3 regions of the Streptomyces herbicida genome follow, and region 3 is predicted to be linked to each of the others. Evidence: riboswitches for the same ligand, from Rfam matches in the RefSeq annotation. Region 3 holds a riboswitch; each other region holds the start of a gene.
What was found. A riboswitch is a leader RNA that binds a small molecule or an ion and turns the genes downstream of it on or off. The one in region 3 is predicted to bind cobalamin.
Positions count from the first base shown of each region.

Region 1: another riboswitch for cobalamin. It lies ahead of Q8A52_RS42030 (cobalamin biosynthesis protein); the one in region 3 lies ahead of Q8A52_RS22795 (CbtB domain-containing protein).
Region 2: another riboswitch for cobalamin. It lies ahead of Q8A52_RS02665 (ribonucleoside-diphosphate reductase subunit alpha); the one in region 3 lies ahead of Q8A52_RS22795 (CbtB domain-containing protein).

Region 1 covers NZ_JAUYWJ010000030.1:32,342-37,611, forward strand. The annotation lists gene cobN (cobaltochelatase subunit CobN) at 1-816, opposite strand, end outside; gene Q8A52_RS42025 (cobyric acid synthase) at 813-2,345, opposite strand; gene Q8A52_RS42030 (cobalamin biosynthesis protein) at 2,342-3,292, opposite strand; cobalamin riboswitch at 3,394-3,533, opposite strand; gene Q8A52_RS42035 (hypothetical protein) at 3,664-3,891, opposite strand; gene Q8A52_RS42040 (inorganic phosphate transporter) at 3,924-5,171, opposite strand.
Region 2 covers NZ_JAUYWJ010000001.1:581,130-586,399, forward strand. The annotation lists gene Q8A52_RS02655 (helix-turn-helix domain-containing protein) at 1-565, opposite strand, end outside; gene Q8A52_RS02660 (ribonucleotide-diphosphate reductase subunit beta) at 813-1,826, opposite strand; gene Q8A52_RS02665 (ribonucleoside-diphosphate reductase subunit alpha) at 1,826-4,189, opposite strand; cobalamin riboswitch at 4,315-4,452, opposite strand; gene Q8A52_RS02670 (GNAT family N-acetyltransferase) at 4,505-5,011, opposite strand; gene mctP (monocarboxylate uptake permease MctP) at 5,086-5,270, opposite strand, start outside.
Region 3 covers NZ_JAUYWJ010000010.1:334,693-339,962, forward strand. The annotation lists gene Q8A52_RS22785 (STM4012 family radical SAM protein) at 1-1,224, shown strand, start outside; gene Q8A52_RS22790 (STM4011 family radical SAM protein) at 1,235-2,122, shown strand; cobalamin riboswitch at 2,189-2,337, shown strand; gene Q8A52_RS22795 (CbtB domain-containing protein) at 2,374-2,595, shown strand; gene Q8A52_RS22800 (CbtA family protein) at 2,615-3,367, shown strand; gene Q8A52_RS22805 (hypothetical protein) at 3,464-3,799, shown strand; gene metE (5-methyltetrahydropteroyltriglutamate--homocysteine S-methyltransferase) at 3,871-5,270, opposite strand, start outside.

The DNA.
Region 1 (5,270 bases), on a different contig from region 3:
CGCCGCGTCCATGGGGGAGAGGGCGGCGTCGGACTCGTCCCACGCGGCACGGGAGGAGGTCAGACAGAGCCCTTGCAGCACCGGGATGTCCAGGTCGGCCAGGGCCCCGATGTCCCAGGACTCCTCGTCGCCGCCCGCCGAGGCCTGCGAGGCGTGGGTGCCGCCGGCGGCGAGGACCGTGGCCACCAGGGCGTCGGCCCGGCCGAGGATCTCGTACAGCCCGGCGTCGGCACCGCGCAGCGAACCGCAGTACACGGGAAGCGCGTTGGCGCCCCGCGCCTCGATCGCGTCGCACAGGGTGTCGACGAAGGCGGTGTTGCCGCTCAGTTCATGGGCCCGGTAGAAGAGCACGCCGACCGTGGGCCGGCCCCCGACGAGGGCACGCTCACCGTGGACGCCGTACTCGGGCATCTTCTGCGGCTCGTCGAAGCCCTCGCCCGTCAGCAGGACGGTGTCGGACAGGAACCGCGCGAGCTCGGTGAGGTTGGCGGGGCCGCCCTCGACGAGGTAGCGCAGCGCCTCGGCCACCACACCGGCCGGCACGGACGACTCGGCCATCAACTCGGCGTCGGGCACCGCTTCCCCGCCCAGCAGCACGGTCGGGATGCCGGCGGCCTTCAGCGCGGCGAGCCCCTCCTCCCAGGCCCGCTTGCCGCCGAGCAGCCGTACGACGGCGAGGTCGGCCCGTCGCAGGAGCTCCGGAAGCTCCTCGACGACGTCGACCCGGGTCGGGTTGCCGATCAGGTAGGACGCGCCGGAGGCCCGTGCCGCCAGCAGATCGGTGTCGGCGGTCGACAACAACAACACTGTGCTCATGCGGGCGCTCCCGGTGGAATGAAAGGCAGTCCTTGCGGCGCGCCCGACTCGATGAGCCGCTGGAGCGCGTCCGTGTCCGCGTGCTGTTCGATCAGGTCGCCGAGCCGGTCGAGCTGCTCCTCGCGCAGCGCGGCGAACGAGGTGTCGGGGGCCGGTACGAAGCGGCGGCCCGCGGCGGCCGACACCTCGCGCAGGAAGGCCCGCCGGAAACCGTCCGACTCCAGGGAGCCGTGCCAGTGGGTGCCCCAGGTCTGCCCGACCCGGCAACCGTCCAGGCTGTGCCCACTGCCGTCGGAGATGAACGTCTCCCCGCCGTGGATGTCGGCGACCCCGTGGTGGATCTCGTAGCCCTCGACGTGCTCGCCGAGGGCTTCGCCGACGGGCCGGGTGAGGGTCTTCTCGCGGGCGAACCGCACCCGCACGGGCAGGATCCCGAGCCCGTCCACGTGTCCCTTGCGGCTCTCGACGTCGTCCTCGATGTGCTCGCCGAGCATCTGGAAGCCGCCGCAGACGCCGAGAACGGGCCGGCCCTCACGGGCCCTTGCGACCAGGGCGTCCGCCAGCCCCCGCTCCCGCAGCCACTCCAGTGCCCGGACCGTCCCCCGGGTGCCCGGGATCACGACGAGGTCGGCGTCGGCGAGTTCCTCCGGCCGGTCCACGAATCGCACGACGACACCGGGCTCGGCGGCCAGCGCGTCCACGTCGGTGAAGTTGGACATGAGCGGGATCGCGCAGACGGCGACGCGCAGCACGTCCTCTCCAACGGGCGGCGCGACGGACGACTCGCGCACGGTGCCGCGCAGCGAGACGCGGAGCCCGTCCTCCTCGTCGATGCCGAGCCCGTGCCGGAACGGCAGCACTCCGTAGGTGTGCCGTCCGGTGAGCCCGTGCAGCATGTCGAGCCCCGGCTCCAGCAGACCGACGTCCCCCCGGAACTTGTTGACGAGGAACCCGGCGACGAGTTCCTGGTCCTCGCGTGACAGGAGTGCGACGGTGCCGAAGAAGGAGGCGAAGACGCCCCCTCGGTCGATGTCGCCCACCACCAGCACGGGCAGCCGCGCGTTGCGCGCGATGCCCATGTTCACGATGTCGGTCCGCCGCAGATTGATCTCGGCGGGAGAACCGGCGCCCTCACAGATCACCGCGTCATACGTGCCCCGCAACTCGGCGAGACAGTCGAGAACGGTCCCGAGGAGTTGCCGCTGCCGCCCGCCGTGGTATCCGCGCGCGCTGAGTTCGCCGACGGGCTTGCCCAGCAGCACGACTTGGCTGCTCTGCTCACCACCGGGCTTGAGCAGCACGGGATTCATCAGCGCGCTGGGCTCCACCCGGCACGCCTGGGCCTGCATGGCCTGCGCCCGACCGATCTCGGCGCCCTCGCGCGTGACGAACGAGTTGAGGGACATGTTCTGCGCCTTGAAGGGCGCGACCTTGACGCCCTGTCGCACCAGCCACCGGCAGATCCCCGCCGTCACGACGCTCTTGCCCGCGTCGGAGGTGGTGCCGGCGACGAGCAGACCACCGTTCATGACGTGCCCTCCTTTGCCTTGGCTGCGACGGCGCGCGCGGCGACTCCGGCGCCGAGCGCGAGCAGACCGACCCGACGGGAGAGCCGTACGGCCCGGTCGATGTCCTCGGCGGCCACGGCACGGCCGCCGCCGTTGAGCACGGGCCGGTGCTCGACCCGCCCCCCGTAGGAGAGGGTTCCGCCGAGCCGCACGCCCAAGGCCCCCGCGAAGGAGGCCTCGACGGGCCCGGCGTTGGGACTGGGATGCCTGCGCGCGTCGGCCCGCCAGGCGCGCAGGGCGCCGCGCGGATCCGGGCCCGCGGCGGCGGCCAGTACGGCGGTGAGCCGGGCCCCCGGCCACCCGGCGACGTCGTCGAGCCGGGCGGAGGCCCACCCGTAGCGCCGGTACCGGGGGGACTTGTGCCCGACCATGGCGTCAAGGGTGTTGACCGCGCGGAACCCGAGCAGTCCGGGCACGCCTGCCACGGCGCCCCACACCAGCGCCCCTACGACGGCGTCGGACGTGTTCTCGGCGACGGACTCGACCACGGCCCGGGCGATCCCGTCGGCGTCGAGCGCCTGTGGATCCCGTCCGCAGAGGTGAGGCAGCCGGGCACGGGCACCTTCCACGTCACCCGCCTCCAGGGCACGCCCGATGGCCCGGGCCTCCCGGGCGAGCGAAGTCCCCCCGACCACGGCCCAGGTGGCGGCACCGGTGAGTGCGACGGAGGCGGCGGGGGAGGGACGTACGGCTCGCCGGGCGAGGACGCCGAGGGCCACGGCCCCACCGACGCACGCGGCGGTGTGCAGCGCACCCCAGCCGCGATGGTCCCGCCACAGCACCCGTTCGACGGCGCCTGCCGCACGTCCGAACGCGGCGACCGGATGCCCACGGCGCGGATCGCCCAGGAGGAGGTCACCGAGGAGGCCGGCGGAGGCGCCGTACGCGAAGACGCGATCGGCACGCATCGGCTCAGCCGGCCGTGGGGTCGAGCAGCGACCTGGTGCTGTATCTCAATCGGCAGCCGAGCATGGCGATATGTCCTCACTCAGGGTGTCCGCGCCCTGGTTCGACGAGACCGGCGGTGGGAGTTCCTGGCTTCCGGAGAGTTCTTCCCCGGTGACAGTGGCGGGACCGCGCCGGATTCACACCGGCTTCCTCCCTTGCCGCCGTACATGGCTCCGGCAGTCCACCACGCCCCCGGAAGGGCCGTCAACTTGCCGTTGACCTGCAAGGGGAGAGTGTGCTGAGACCCACACCGGCGCTGCGCGGGCGGGTGTCAGGGCAGACGAAAAGGCTCCTCCCCGAAGGCATCGGGGAGGAGCCTGGTGAACCTGGGTCAGGCCTTGGCCATGATCAGGTAGATGCCGTACGCCACCGCCGCCGCGCAGGCCGCGAAGCACACATACGCTCCGGTGACCGCGAGGGCGGCGGATCCGCCCTGGGCCGTGGCGCGTTCGCGGCGCGAGAGACCTGCGACGCCGACGGTGAACAGGGCCACGATGGCGACCGTGACCACGAGGCTGACGCCGAAGACGGAGCCGAGAGCCGCCCAGTCGATCTTCATGGTGATGCTTCCTTAGTAACCGGGGCTCGGGGTCAGACGGTGGCGGCCGGAGGGGTCGCCGGGTCGGTGGCGGGGGCGGTCGCCTGGGCCGGGATCGTGGCCGTCAGACCCTCGGCAAGCGTGCCCGCCGGGGGCGGCGTCACGGCGGCGATCGCCGTGGTCACCACACCGGCCGGCTCCTCGGTGTCGTTGACGTTGCTGTGGTCGACCACCTCGCGGCGGGAGATCTTCCAGATCGCGGCGCTGGAGGCGACCAGGAAGACGGCGACGACTGCGGTGCCCCAGTCGCCCAGGTCGGTCACGGACTCCGCGAGCGCACCGACCAGAGCGGCCGCCGGCAGGGTCAGCGCCCAGGCCACGACCATGCGGGTCGCGGTGGACCAGCGGACCACGCCGCCCTTGCGGCCCAGGCCCGCGCCCATCACGGAACCGGAGACGGCGTGCGTGGTGGAGAGGGAGAAGCCCAGGTGGGAGGAGGCCAGGATGACCGTCGCGGCGCTGGTCTGGGCGGCGAAGCCCTGCTGCGGCTGAAGGTCGGTCAGGCCCTTGCCCATGGTGCGGATGATGCGCCAGCCGCCGATGTAGGTGCCGAGCGCGATGGCGAGACCGGCGGAGAGGATCACCCAGGTGGGAGGGTTGGAGCCGGGGGCGACGGCACCGCCGGCGATCAGCGCGAGGGTGATGATGCCCATCGTCTTCTGCGCGTCGTTGGTGCCGTGGGCGAGGGAGACGAGACCGGCGGAGGCGATCTGGCCGGCGCGGTAGCCCTTGCGGGTGGCCTCGCTGTCGGCGTCCTTGCTCAGCGCGTAGGAGAACCTCGTGGCCAGCATGGCCGCCACACCGGCGACGACCGGGGCCGCGACGGCCGGGATCAGGACCTTGGTGACGAGCACGTCGCTGTGGACGGCGCCGGTCCCGGCCGACGCGATCGTCGCGCCGATCAGACCGCCCATGAGGGCGTGCGAGGAACTGGACGGGAGCCCGACCAGCCAGGTCAGCAGGTTCCAGAGGATCGCGCCGACCAGGGCGGCGAATATGACCTCGGGACGTATGCCGTTCTCGTCGACGAGACCCTTGGAGATCGTGTTGGCGACCTCCACGGAGAGAAAAGCGCCTACAAGGTTGAGCGCGGCGGACATGGCCACCGCGACCTTGGGCTTGAGCGCACCGGTCGAGATGGTCGTGGCCATCGCGTTGGCGGTGTCGTGAAAACCGTTCGTGAAATCGAACGCGAGTGCAGTTACCACCACAATCGCGAGGATCAGCGAGAAGTTTTCCATTTACCCAGGCATTCGTTCGAAGGTCATTGGCCGGTTGACCGTAGGCAACCTGGATGAACGGAAGGTGAACTGAGAGGGGATTGAAGGTGTCTCTAGAAA
Region 2 (5,270 bases), on a different contig from region 3:
TCCGCCGGGCGATCTTGTTGGCGACCTCCGGCCCCTGTTCCTTGCGCACGATGTGCAGACAGGCGTCGATCCCGGCCGCGGTGCCGGCGGAGGTGATCACCGGGTCCTCGTCGACGTACAGGACGTCCGGTTCGACGCGGGTGCGCGGGAAGCGCCGGGCGAGCGCGTCCGCGTGCCGCCAGTGCGCGGCACAGCGCCGCCCGTCCAGCAGCCCGGCGGCGCCCAGCACGAAGACGCCGGAGCACACGCTGAGCACGCGGGCGCCCCGGTCCACGGCCCGGCGCAGGGCGGCGAGCAGCTCGGGCGGATAGTCACGCCCGACGTTCGCGTCCGAGGCCGGTACGGCGATCAGATCGGCCTCCTCCAGCCGGTCGAGGCCGTACGGCGTGGAGACGGTGAGTCCGCCGACATGGGTACCCAGCGCCGGACCCTCCGCCGAGACCACGGCGAAGTCGTACACCGGCAGCCCCTCGTCGCTGCGGTCGAGGCCGAACACCTCGCAGACGACGCCGAGCTCGAAGGGATGCACACCGTCGAGCAGGACGGTGGCCACGTTCCTCAGCATGCGTCCAGTGTGCCTCGGAAGTGGCAGTAATTCGAGGGTGTGCGGCAGTCCTGCCACTGTTTGTAAGGAGCATTCGGCGCGACAGTGGTGACATGACTACAGCGCAGACAGAAGCCCTGATCGGAATGACCGTCGCCCTCGGGATCCTGGTCCTCCTGGCCCTCCCCTCACTGATCGGCATCGTGCGCGACCGGCGCATCGACCGACAGCTCAGGGAGGCCCAGGAGGTCGGGAAGGCAGGACGGGATCAGAAGTCCTCGTCCAGGTCGACGGTGCCCTCCACCGCCACCTGGTACGCCGACGGACGCCGCTCGAAGAAGTTGGTCAGCTCCTGAACCCCCTGAAGCTCCATGAAGGAGAAGGGGTTCTCGGAGCCGTACACCGGAGCGAAGCCGAGGCGGCTCAGCCGCTGGTCGGCGACGCACTCCAGGTACTGCCGCATCGACTCGGTGTTCATGCCCGGGAGGCCGTCACCGCACAGGTCGCGCGCGAACTGCAGCTCGGCCGTGACGGCCTCCCCCAGCATGTCGGTGACCTGCTGCTGAAGCCGGTCGTCGAAGAGGTCCGGCTCCTCCTTGCGGACGGTGTCCACCACCTCGAAGGCGAAGGACATGTGCATGGTCTCGTCGCGGAACACCCAGTTGGTGCCGGTGGCCAGACCGTGCAGCAGACCCCGGCTGCGGAGCCAGTAGACGTAGGCGAAGGCGCCGTAGAAGAACAGGCCCTCGATGCACGCGGCGAAGCAGATGAGGTTGAGCAGGAAGCGCCGGCGGTCGGCCTTCGTCTCCAGGCGCTCCAGCTTCTCCACCGAGTCCATCCACTTGAAGCAGAACTCGGCCTTCTCGCGGATGGACGGGATGTTCTCCACGGCCGCGAAGGCGGCGGCACGGTCCTCCGGGTCGGGGAGGTAGGTGTCCAGCAGCGTCAGATAGAACTGGACGTGCACCGCCTCCTCGAAGAGCTGCCGGCTCAGATAGAGCCGCGCCTCGGGGGAGTTGATGTGCTTGTAGAGGGTCAGCACCAGGTTGTTGGCCACGATCGAGTCGCCCGTCGCGAAGAACGCGACCAGACGCCCGATCAGATGCTGCTCACCCGGGGTCAGCTTCGCGAGGTCGGCGACGTCCGAGTGGAGGTCGACCTCCTCCACGGTCCAGGTGTTCTTGATGGCGTCCCGGTAGCGCTCGTAGAAGTCCGGGTAGCGCATCGGGCGCAGAGTCAGCTCGAAGCCCGGGTCGAGCAGGTTGGTGTTACGGCTGGACATTACTGGCAGGCCTCGCAGGACTCGGGGTTCTCAAGGGAGCAGGCGACGGCATCGGGGTCGGCGGCCTGCTGCACGGGGATGGGGGTCTGGGTCTGCGCCCGGGCGGCGCGGGCGATGCGGGTCGCCGGGCGGGAGCGCAGGTAGTACGTCGTCTTCAGGCCCTGCTTCCAGGCGTACGCGTACATCGAGGAGAGCTTGCCGATCGTCGGCGTCTCCAGGAACAGGTTCAGGGACTGCGACTGGTCCAGGAACGGGGTGCGAGCCGCGGCCATGTCGATCAGGCCGCGCTGCGGGATCTCCCACGCCGTGCGGTACAGCGCCCGCACGTCGGCCGGGATCCACGCGAAGTCCTGCACCGAGCCGTTGGAGTCGCGCAGCGCCTCACGGGTGCGCGCGTCCCAGACGCCCAGCTCCTTGAGGTCCCGCACCAGGTAGGAGTTGACCTGCAGGAACTCGCCGGACAGTGTCTCGCGCTTGAACAGGTTGGAGACCTGCGGCTCGATGCACTCGTACACGCCCGCGATGGAGGCGATGGTGGCGGTCGGGGCGATCGCCAGCAGCAGCGAGTTGCGCATGCCGACCGCGGCGATCCGCTCGCGCAGGGCCGCCCAGCGCTCGGGCCAGGTCAGCTCGGCGTCGTAGTGGTCGGGGTGCAGGACACCCCGGGCGGTCCGGGTCTTCTCCCAGGCCGGCAGCGCGCCGTTGCGCTCGGCGAGGTCGGCGGAGGCCTCGTACGCGGCGAGCATGATGCGCTCGGCGATGCGGGTGGACAGGGCGCGCGCACCGGCCGAGTCGAACGGCAGCCGCAGCTTGAAGAAGACGTCCTGCAGACCCATCGCGCCGAGGCCGACGGGACGCCACTTGGCGTTGGACCGGCCGGCCTGCTCGGTCGGGTAGAAGTTGATGTCGACGACACGGTCGAGGAAGGTGACGGCCGTGCGGACGGTCTCGTCCAGCCGCTGCCAGTCGATGTCCCCGTTGCTCACGAAGGCGCCGAGGTTGACCGAGCCCAGGTTGCAGACCGCCGTCTCGCCGTCGTCCGTGACCTCCAGGATCTCCGTGCAGAGGTTGGAGGAGTGGACGACGTGGCCCGGCTCGGCCGTCTGGTTGGCGGTGCGGTTGGCGGCGTCCTTGAAGGTCATCCAGCCGTTGCCGGTCTGCGCCAGGGTGCGCATCATGCGGCCGTAGAGGTCACGGGCGGGGACGGTCTTCTTCGCGAGCCCGTCCGCCTCCGCCTTGTGGTACGCGGCGTCGAACTCCGCGCCCCACAGGTCGACCAGCTCCGGCACGTCCGACGGGGAGAACAGCGACCACTGCTCGTCGGCGTTGACCCGGCGCATGAACTCGTCCGGGATCCAGTGCGCGAGGTTGAGGTTGTGCGTACGGCGGGCGTCCTCACCGGTGTTGTCGCGCAGCTCCAGGAACTCCTCGATGTCGGAGTGCCAGGTCTCCAGGTAGACCGCGGCCGCGCCCTTGCGCCGGCCGCCCTGGTTCACGGCGGCGACGGAGGCGTCGAGGGTCTTCAGGAACGGGACGATGCCGTTGGAGTGCCCGTTGGTGCCGCGGATCAGCGAACCGCGGCTGCGGATGCGGGAGTACGACAGCCCGATGCCGCCGGCGTGCTTCGAGAGGCGTGCCACCTGGTGGTAGCGGTCGTAGATGGAGTCCAGCTCGTCCAGCGGGGAGTCGAGGAGGTAGCAGGACGACATCTGGGGGTGCCGCGTGCCGGAGTTGAAGAGCGTGGGGGAGGAGGGCAGGTAGTCGAGCCGGCTCATGAGCCCGTAGAGCGCGGCGACTTCGTCGACGGAGCGGGAGGTGTCGTCCTCGGCCAGACCCGCGGCGACCCGCAGCATGAAGTGCTGGGGCGTCTCGACGACCTTGCGGGTGATGGGGTGGCGCAGCAGGTAGCGGCTGTGCAGGGTGCGCAGGCCGAAGTAGCCGAAGCGGTCGTCGCCGGCCGCGTCCACCAGCGCGTCGAGCCGCTCGGCGTGCAGCCGCACGAACGCGGCGGTGCGGTCGGCGATCAGCCCCTCGCGGTGCCCCACGGCGACGGACCCGGTGAAGGACGTCACGCCCTGCGAGGCGGCCTCGGCGCGGATGGAGAGGGTCAGCAGCCGGGCGGCCAGCCGGGAGTAGGCCGGGTCCTCGGAGATGAGGCCGGCGGCCGCCTCCGTGGCCAGCTCGCGCAGCTCCGTCTCGTCCGCCCGGGCGGAGCGGCCGCGCAGCGCTGCGGCGGCGACCCGGCCGGGGTCGGCGTCGGGCAGATCGGCGGTCAGCTCGGTCAGGGTCCGCAGCAGCGCGGTACCGGGACCGTCGGTCTCCAGGCCTGTCGCTGACGCCGGTTCGGCTGGCGCGATGGTCACGTGGGGCTCTCCCTGGCTCGGCACGGGGGCCTGACGCGGGGCAGGGGGCAGCACACGAGCGCACGCGGCGTCGCGTCCACCGGCCCACTCCACGAGGCCCGGACGTCGGGGCACCCGGACCGGGTGGCCAGGGCGCACTGTCGGCAGGTCCTCGGACTGACGCGAGCGCGCTTCGCCCGTGGGCGGATACGCGCAAGTACACCGTTGCGGGACAGTTCCGGATTCGCACCGGATTCCCCTGCGGCGACAGCGAGCATGAGCATACATCTAGTGCCGGGCTGCCGTGTCACCCCCAGATGTTGTGTCGTGGCGGTATCAGAGCGTCAACTCGTAGGTGACGAGAGTGATGTCGTCGAGGTGGGGGAGGGGATTCCAGTCCCGCTCGGGTGTGCGGACGAAGCCCATGCGTTCGTAGATGCGATGGGCGGCCTGCATGGAGTGCTGGGTGGACAGCACGATCCGTTCGCAGCCCGGCGTGGCCCGTGCGCGATCGACGCAGGCGCGCACCAGGGCTTCCCCGACGCCGCGGCAGCGCGCCGCGTGGGCGACCGCGAGCATCCGTATCTCGGCCTCTCCGGCACGGGCGATGTCGGCCATGGGCCCGCCTGCCGGCACGAAGGTGACGCCGCCGAGCACTTCGCCGTCCGCCACGGCGGCCAGCACCTCCGCGGCGGCCGCGCGCTTGGCCACGTCCCTGAGCTCGCGGAGGTACCCGTCGCTTTCCCCGAAGTCGAGGAGGCCGTCCTGGAGATAGGCCTGGGCGGTGATCTCGCCCAGGGTGCCGTACTCGTCCGGAGCCGTCCGCCTGATCTCGATGTCCATGGGACCGAGTGTGCAGGACGGGTACGACAAAGGGCCGCCGGAATTTCTCCGACGGCCCGTCCTCGTCCGCGTCCTCAGTGGCCGGCGCCCGCGGTCGCCGGCGGCAGTTCCACCTCGACGCCCGGGTCGCCGGCGTCCGCCGTGTAGTCCTCCGGGCTGGTCTCGTCGACGCCCTCCGGGGCCTTCAGCGCCTTCAGGGCGAAGGTCAGCACCACCGTGACGGCCACATTGAGCACGAAGGCGGTGAGGCCGATGTAGC
Region 3 (5,270 bases):
GCCGAACCCAAAAGCACCCTCTCCCTCTACCTCCACATCCCCTTCTGCGAAGTCCGCTGCGGTTTCTGCAACCTGTTCACCCGCATCGGCGCCCCCGCCGGCCTGACCGGCGCCTACCTGGACGCGCTGGAGCGCCAGGCGGGGGCCGTACGGGAAGCGCTCGGGGACACGGACGAGGTCCGGTTCGCCACGGCGGCCTTCGGCGGCGGCACCCCGACCTTCCTCACCGCCCCCGAGCTCGAGCGTCTGTGCGACATCGCCGAACACCGCATGGGCGCCGATCTGCGCGCCGTCCCGCTGTCGGTCGAGGCCTCCCCGGCCACCGCCACCGCCGACCGGCTCACGGTCCTCGCCGACCGCGGCACCACCCGGCTGAGCCTGGGCGTGCAGAGCTTCGTCGACTCCGAGGCCCGCGCCGCCGTACGCCCGCAGCGCCGCGCCGACGTGGAGTCGGCCCTCGCCCGCGTCCGCGACGCCGGCATCCCCGTCCTCAACATCGACCTCATCTACGGCATCGACGGCCAGACGGAACGGAGCTGGCTGGACTCCCTCGACGCGGCCCTCGCCTGGCGTCCCGAGGAGCTCTACCTCTACCCCCTCTACGTCCGCCCCCTGACCGGCCTGGGCCGACGCGATACCGGCCCCGACCCCGCCTGGGACGAACAGCGGCTGCGCCTGTACCGCGTCGGCCGCGACCACCTCCTCGCGCACGGCTACACCCAGCAGTCCATGCGCATGTTCCGCCGCACCGACGCCCCGCCCCAGGGGGCCGACGACTACGCCTGCCAGACCGACGGGATGATCGGCCTCGGCTGCGGTGCCCGCTCCTACACGGCCGGTCTGCACTACTCCTTCGACTACGCCGTGGACATGCACGAGATCCGCGCGATCATCGACGACTACGTCTCCCGCCCGGCCACCGACTTCGCCCACGCCGAGTACGGCCGCCTCATCGACACCGACGAGGCACGTCGCCGGCACCTCCTGCAGTCCCTCCTCCAGGCCGAGGGCCTGCGCCTCGACGACTACCGCGCCCGATTCGGAGCGACCCCCGCCGACCACTTCGGCCCCGAGCTCGCCGGCTTCGCCGAGCGCGGCTGGCTGACCGACGACCGCACCACCCTCAGGCTCACCCCCGAGGGAATCGCCCACTCCGACGCGATCGGCCCCGACCTCTTCTCCCCGGCGGTCCGGGCCGCCATGGCCGCCTACGAGAGGAAGTGACCGGCCCGCCATGGACCTCACCCTCCTCTACCGGGGCCCCCTCGCCTCCTGCGACTACGACTGCCCCTACTGCCCCTTCGCCAAGCGACGCGACACCGGCGCCCAACTGCGCGCGGACCGCGCGTCCCTCGAGGGCTTCGCCGCCTGGGCCCGGCAGCAGACCGGCGACCGCCTGTCCATCCTGTTCACCCCCTGGGGAGAGGGCCTGGTCCGCTCCTGGTACCGGCGCACCCTCGCGGACCTGTCCCATCTGCCGCACATCCGGCGCGTGGCGATCCAGACCAACCTCAGCTGCCGTACCGACTGGCTCGCCGAGGCCGACCGCGACACGCTGGCCCTGTGGTGCACCTACCACCCGGGGCAGACCCCCTACGACCGCTTCCTCACCAAGTGCCGCGATCTGACCGAGCGCGGCATCCGCTTCAGCGTCGGCATCGTCGGCCTGCCCGACCATCTCGACGCGGCCCGGCACCTGCGCGCCGACCTGCCCGAGCACGTCTACCTGTGGGTCAACGCCGCCGAGGGACACCCGTACACCGACGCTGAGGCCGACCGGTGGACGGTCCTGGACCCGCTCTTCCCCTACAGCCGGCACCCGCACACCAGCGCGGGGCTGCCCTGCCGCACCGGCGACTCCGTGATCTCCGTCGACGGCGAAGGCACCGTCCGCCGCTGCCACTTCGTGCCTACCCCGCTCGGCAACCTCTACGACGGCTCGTACCGCACCGCCCTGCGCCCCCGCCCCTGCCCACTCGCCGTCTGCGACTGCCACATCGGGTACGTGCACCTGGAGACGCTGCCCCTGTACGACGTCTTCGCGGGCGGCGTCCTGGAGCGCGTCCCGGCCACGGTCCCCGCGACCCCGATCCGCCACCTGTCACGCCTGACGGGGAGTTGACCCGCGCCGTGCTCCGCCGGGCCGCCCGGCGGGAGAGGAAGATCACGCCTGGTGGATGCGGTCTTGGCCATGTCCCCGACTCGCGGTACCGTCGGTTCGATATCGACGACGGCGAGACGGAAGCCGGTGGGAGTCCGGCACGGTCGCGCCACTGTATGCGAGAGGCCCTGGGGCGTTTCGTGAGTCAGACCCGTGGCCGTCGTCCAGTGCACCACCGAGATGGGACGCGAACTCCCAGAGGAGGCCCTGCCATGGCGCAGACCGTCGCCCAGCCGACAGCCACCACCCCCGTCGTTCCCGCCACGCTGCCGCTGAAGGCGATAGCACCCTGGGCGGTCTTCTTCGGCATCCTGATGCTGGTCCTGCTGTACTTCGTCGGCGCCGAGCAGGGCGCCACCTCCGTGTTCAACGGCACGGACGTCCACGAGTGGGTGCACGACGCCCGCCACCTGCTCGGCTTCCCCTGCCACTGACGAGGGGCGCCGCACACCCATGAACTCCGCAACAGTGAGAAACCTCCTCGTGCGGGGCATGCTCGCCGGCCTGGCCGCCGGCGTGCTCGCCCTCGTCGTCGCCTACTTCCTCGGTGAGCCGAGTGTCGACAACGCGATCAGCTTCGAGGAGGCGCACTCCCACGAGCACGAGATGGAGGTCGTCTCCCGCTCCCTGCAGTCGACCGCCGGACTCGCCACCGGCGTCCTGGTCTACGGGGTCGCCTTCGGCGGCATCGCGGCACTCGCGTTTTCCTTCGCGCTCGGCCGCGTCGGCCGGTTCGGCCCCCGGGCGACCGCGCTACTGCTGTCCGGGTGCGCACTGCTGGCCGTGTACGTCGTGCCCTTCCTCAAGTACCCGGCCAACCCGCCCTCCGTGGGTGATCCCGACACCATCGGCAAGCGGACGACGCTGTACTTCCTGATGATGGCGCTCAGCGTGCTCCTCGCGATCGCCGTCACCATCCTGGGCAAGCGGCTCGCGCCCCGGCTGGGCACCTGGTACGCGACCGTCGTCGCGGTGGCGGCCTTCGCCGTCGCCATCGGGCTCGCGTACGCGTTCCTGCCCGTCGTCAACGAGGTGCCCAAGGACTTCCCGGCCACCCTGCTGTGGCGGTTCCGGCTCTCCGCGCTGGCCATCCAGACGGTGCTGTGGGGCGGATTCGGCCTCGTCTTCGGCGAGTTGGCCGAGCGGATGCTCAATCCCAAGCCCGCGACAGCCTCGTCCGCGCGGGCAGTTCCAGCCGCGCGCTGATCCCTTCAGGACACAAGAGGGCCCTTCGGAACCATCGGGGGGCCCTCTCGCGTTCTCGGGACACCGACCGGCGGAGGCGACGAGCGGAGAAGCCCCTTGGCCAGACATCCCCAGCCGCGCCACATCACCCTGGGCGGACGTGAGGCGGTGGCCCTGACCCTGGAGGAGTACGAGCAACTGATCGCCAGCCGACGGCAGATCGGCGGTCAGAGCGCCCGTGTCCGAGTTCTCGCCCAGCAGGCGAAGCGCACGGAGCAACTGCTGCGGGAACTGGAGACATTGATCGCGGCCGCCGAGCACGGTTCGGTGGACGGTTGCACGTGTCCCGCGCCGGGCCCCGCCGTCGAGGAAACGGCGGCGGAAGCGGATCCCACGTGCCTGCGCTGCGCGCTAGCGGCCCTGCTGCGTCGCCACCGGGAACCGTCCGCCTGACAGCCCGTCCCGGGGACGCGTGTCCGCTCCGGCTCGAGCGGGCCGGAGCGGACACGCCTGTCAGACGACTGTCACGACAGCTCGTCGCGGACCGCGCGGGCGGCCGCGACCAGGTTCTCCAGTGAGGCGCGGGTCTCCGGCCAGCCGCGGGTCTTCAGGCCGCAGTCGGGGTTGACCCACAGGCGTTCGGCGGGGATGGCCTTCAGGCCGGTGCGCAGCAGTTCGGCCGCCTCCTGAGCGGTGGGCACGCGCGGGGAGTGGATGTCGTACACGCCGGGTCCGGCCTCGCGCGGGTAGCGGTGGGCGGCGAGTTCGCGGGCGACCTGCATACGGGAGCGGGCCGCCTCCAGGCTGATGACGTCGGCGTCGAGGTCGTCGATGGCCCGGACGATGTCGCCGAACTCGGCGTAGCACATATGGGTGTGGATCTGTGTGTCCGGCCGGACGCCACTGGTGGTGAGCCGGAACGCCTCCGTCGCCCACGTCAGATAGGCCGACCGGTCGGCGGCGCGCAGCGGCAGCGTCTCGCGCAGGGCGGGTTCGTCGACCTGGACGATTGAAGTCCCGGCCGCCTCCAGGTCGTTGACCTCGTCGCGCAGGGCGAGGGCGACCTGGCGGGCGGTGTCGGCGAGCGGCTGGTCGTCGCGCACGAAGGACCAGGCGAGCATGGTGACCGGGCCGGTCAGCATGCCCTTGACCGGACGGTCCGTGAGCGACTGGGCGTACGTCGTCCAGCGCACCGTCATCGGCTCGGGGCGGGAGATGTCGCCGGCCAGGATCGGCGGCCGGACGTACCGGGTTCCGTAGGACTGGACCCAGCCGTGCCGGGTGGCCAGGTAGCCGGTGAGCCGCTCGGCGAAGTACTGGACCATGTCGTTGCGTTCGGGCTCGCCGTGCACGAGGACGTCCAGGCCGGCCTTCTCCTGGAAGGCGATCACCTCCCGGATCTCCGCCCTGATCCGCTCCTCGTACCCGGCTGCACCGATCCGGCCCGCGCGCAGGTCGGCGCGGGCGGTGCGCAGCTCGCCGGTCTGTGGGAAGGAGCCGATGGTGGTGGTCGGCAGCAGCGGCAGGCCGAGGTGGGCGCGCTGGGCCGCGGCCCGCTCGGCGTACGGCGGGACGCGGCGGGCGTCGGCGTCGCCGACCGCGTCAGCACGGCCGCGGACGACCGGATCGCGCGTGATGAGCGAAGACGCTCGGGAGACCAGATCGGCCCGGTTCACGGCGAGTTCGGCGGCGATGGCATCGGTGCCGCGGGCCAGGCCCCTGGCCAGGGTGACGATCTCGGCCGTCTTCTGTCGGGCGAAGGCGAGCCAGCGCAGGAGTTGGGGTTCGATGTCCCGCTCGGCGGCCGCGTCGAGGGGGACGTGCAGCAGGGAGCAGGACGCGGCCACGTCCACCCGGCCCGCCAGGCCGAGCAGAGTGCCAAGTGTGGCGAGAGACTTCTCCAGGTCGTTCACCCAGACGTTGC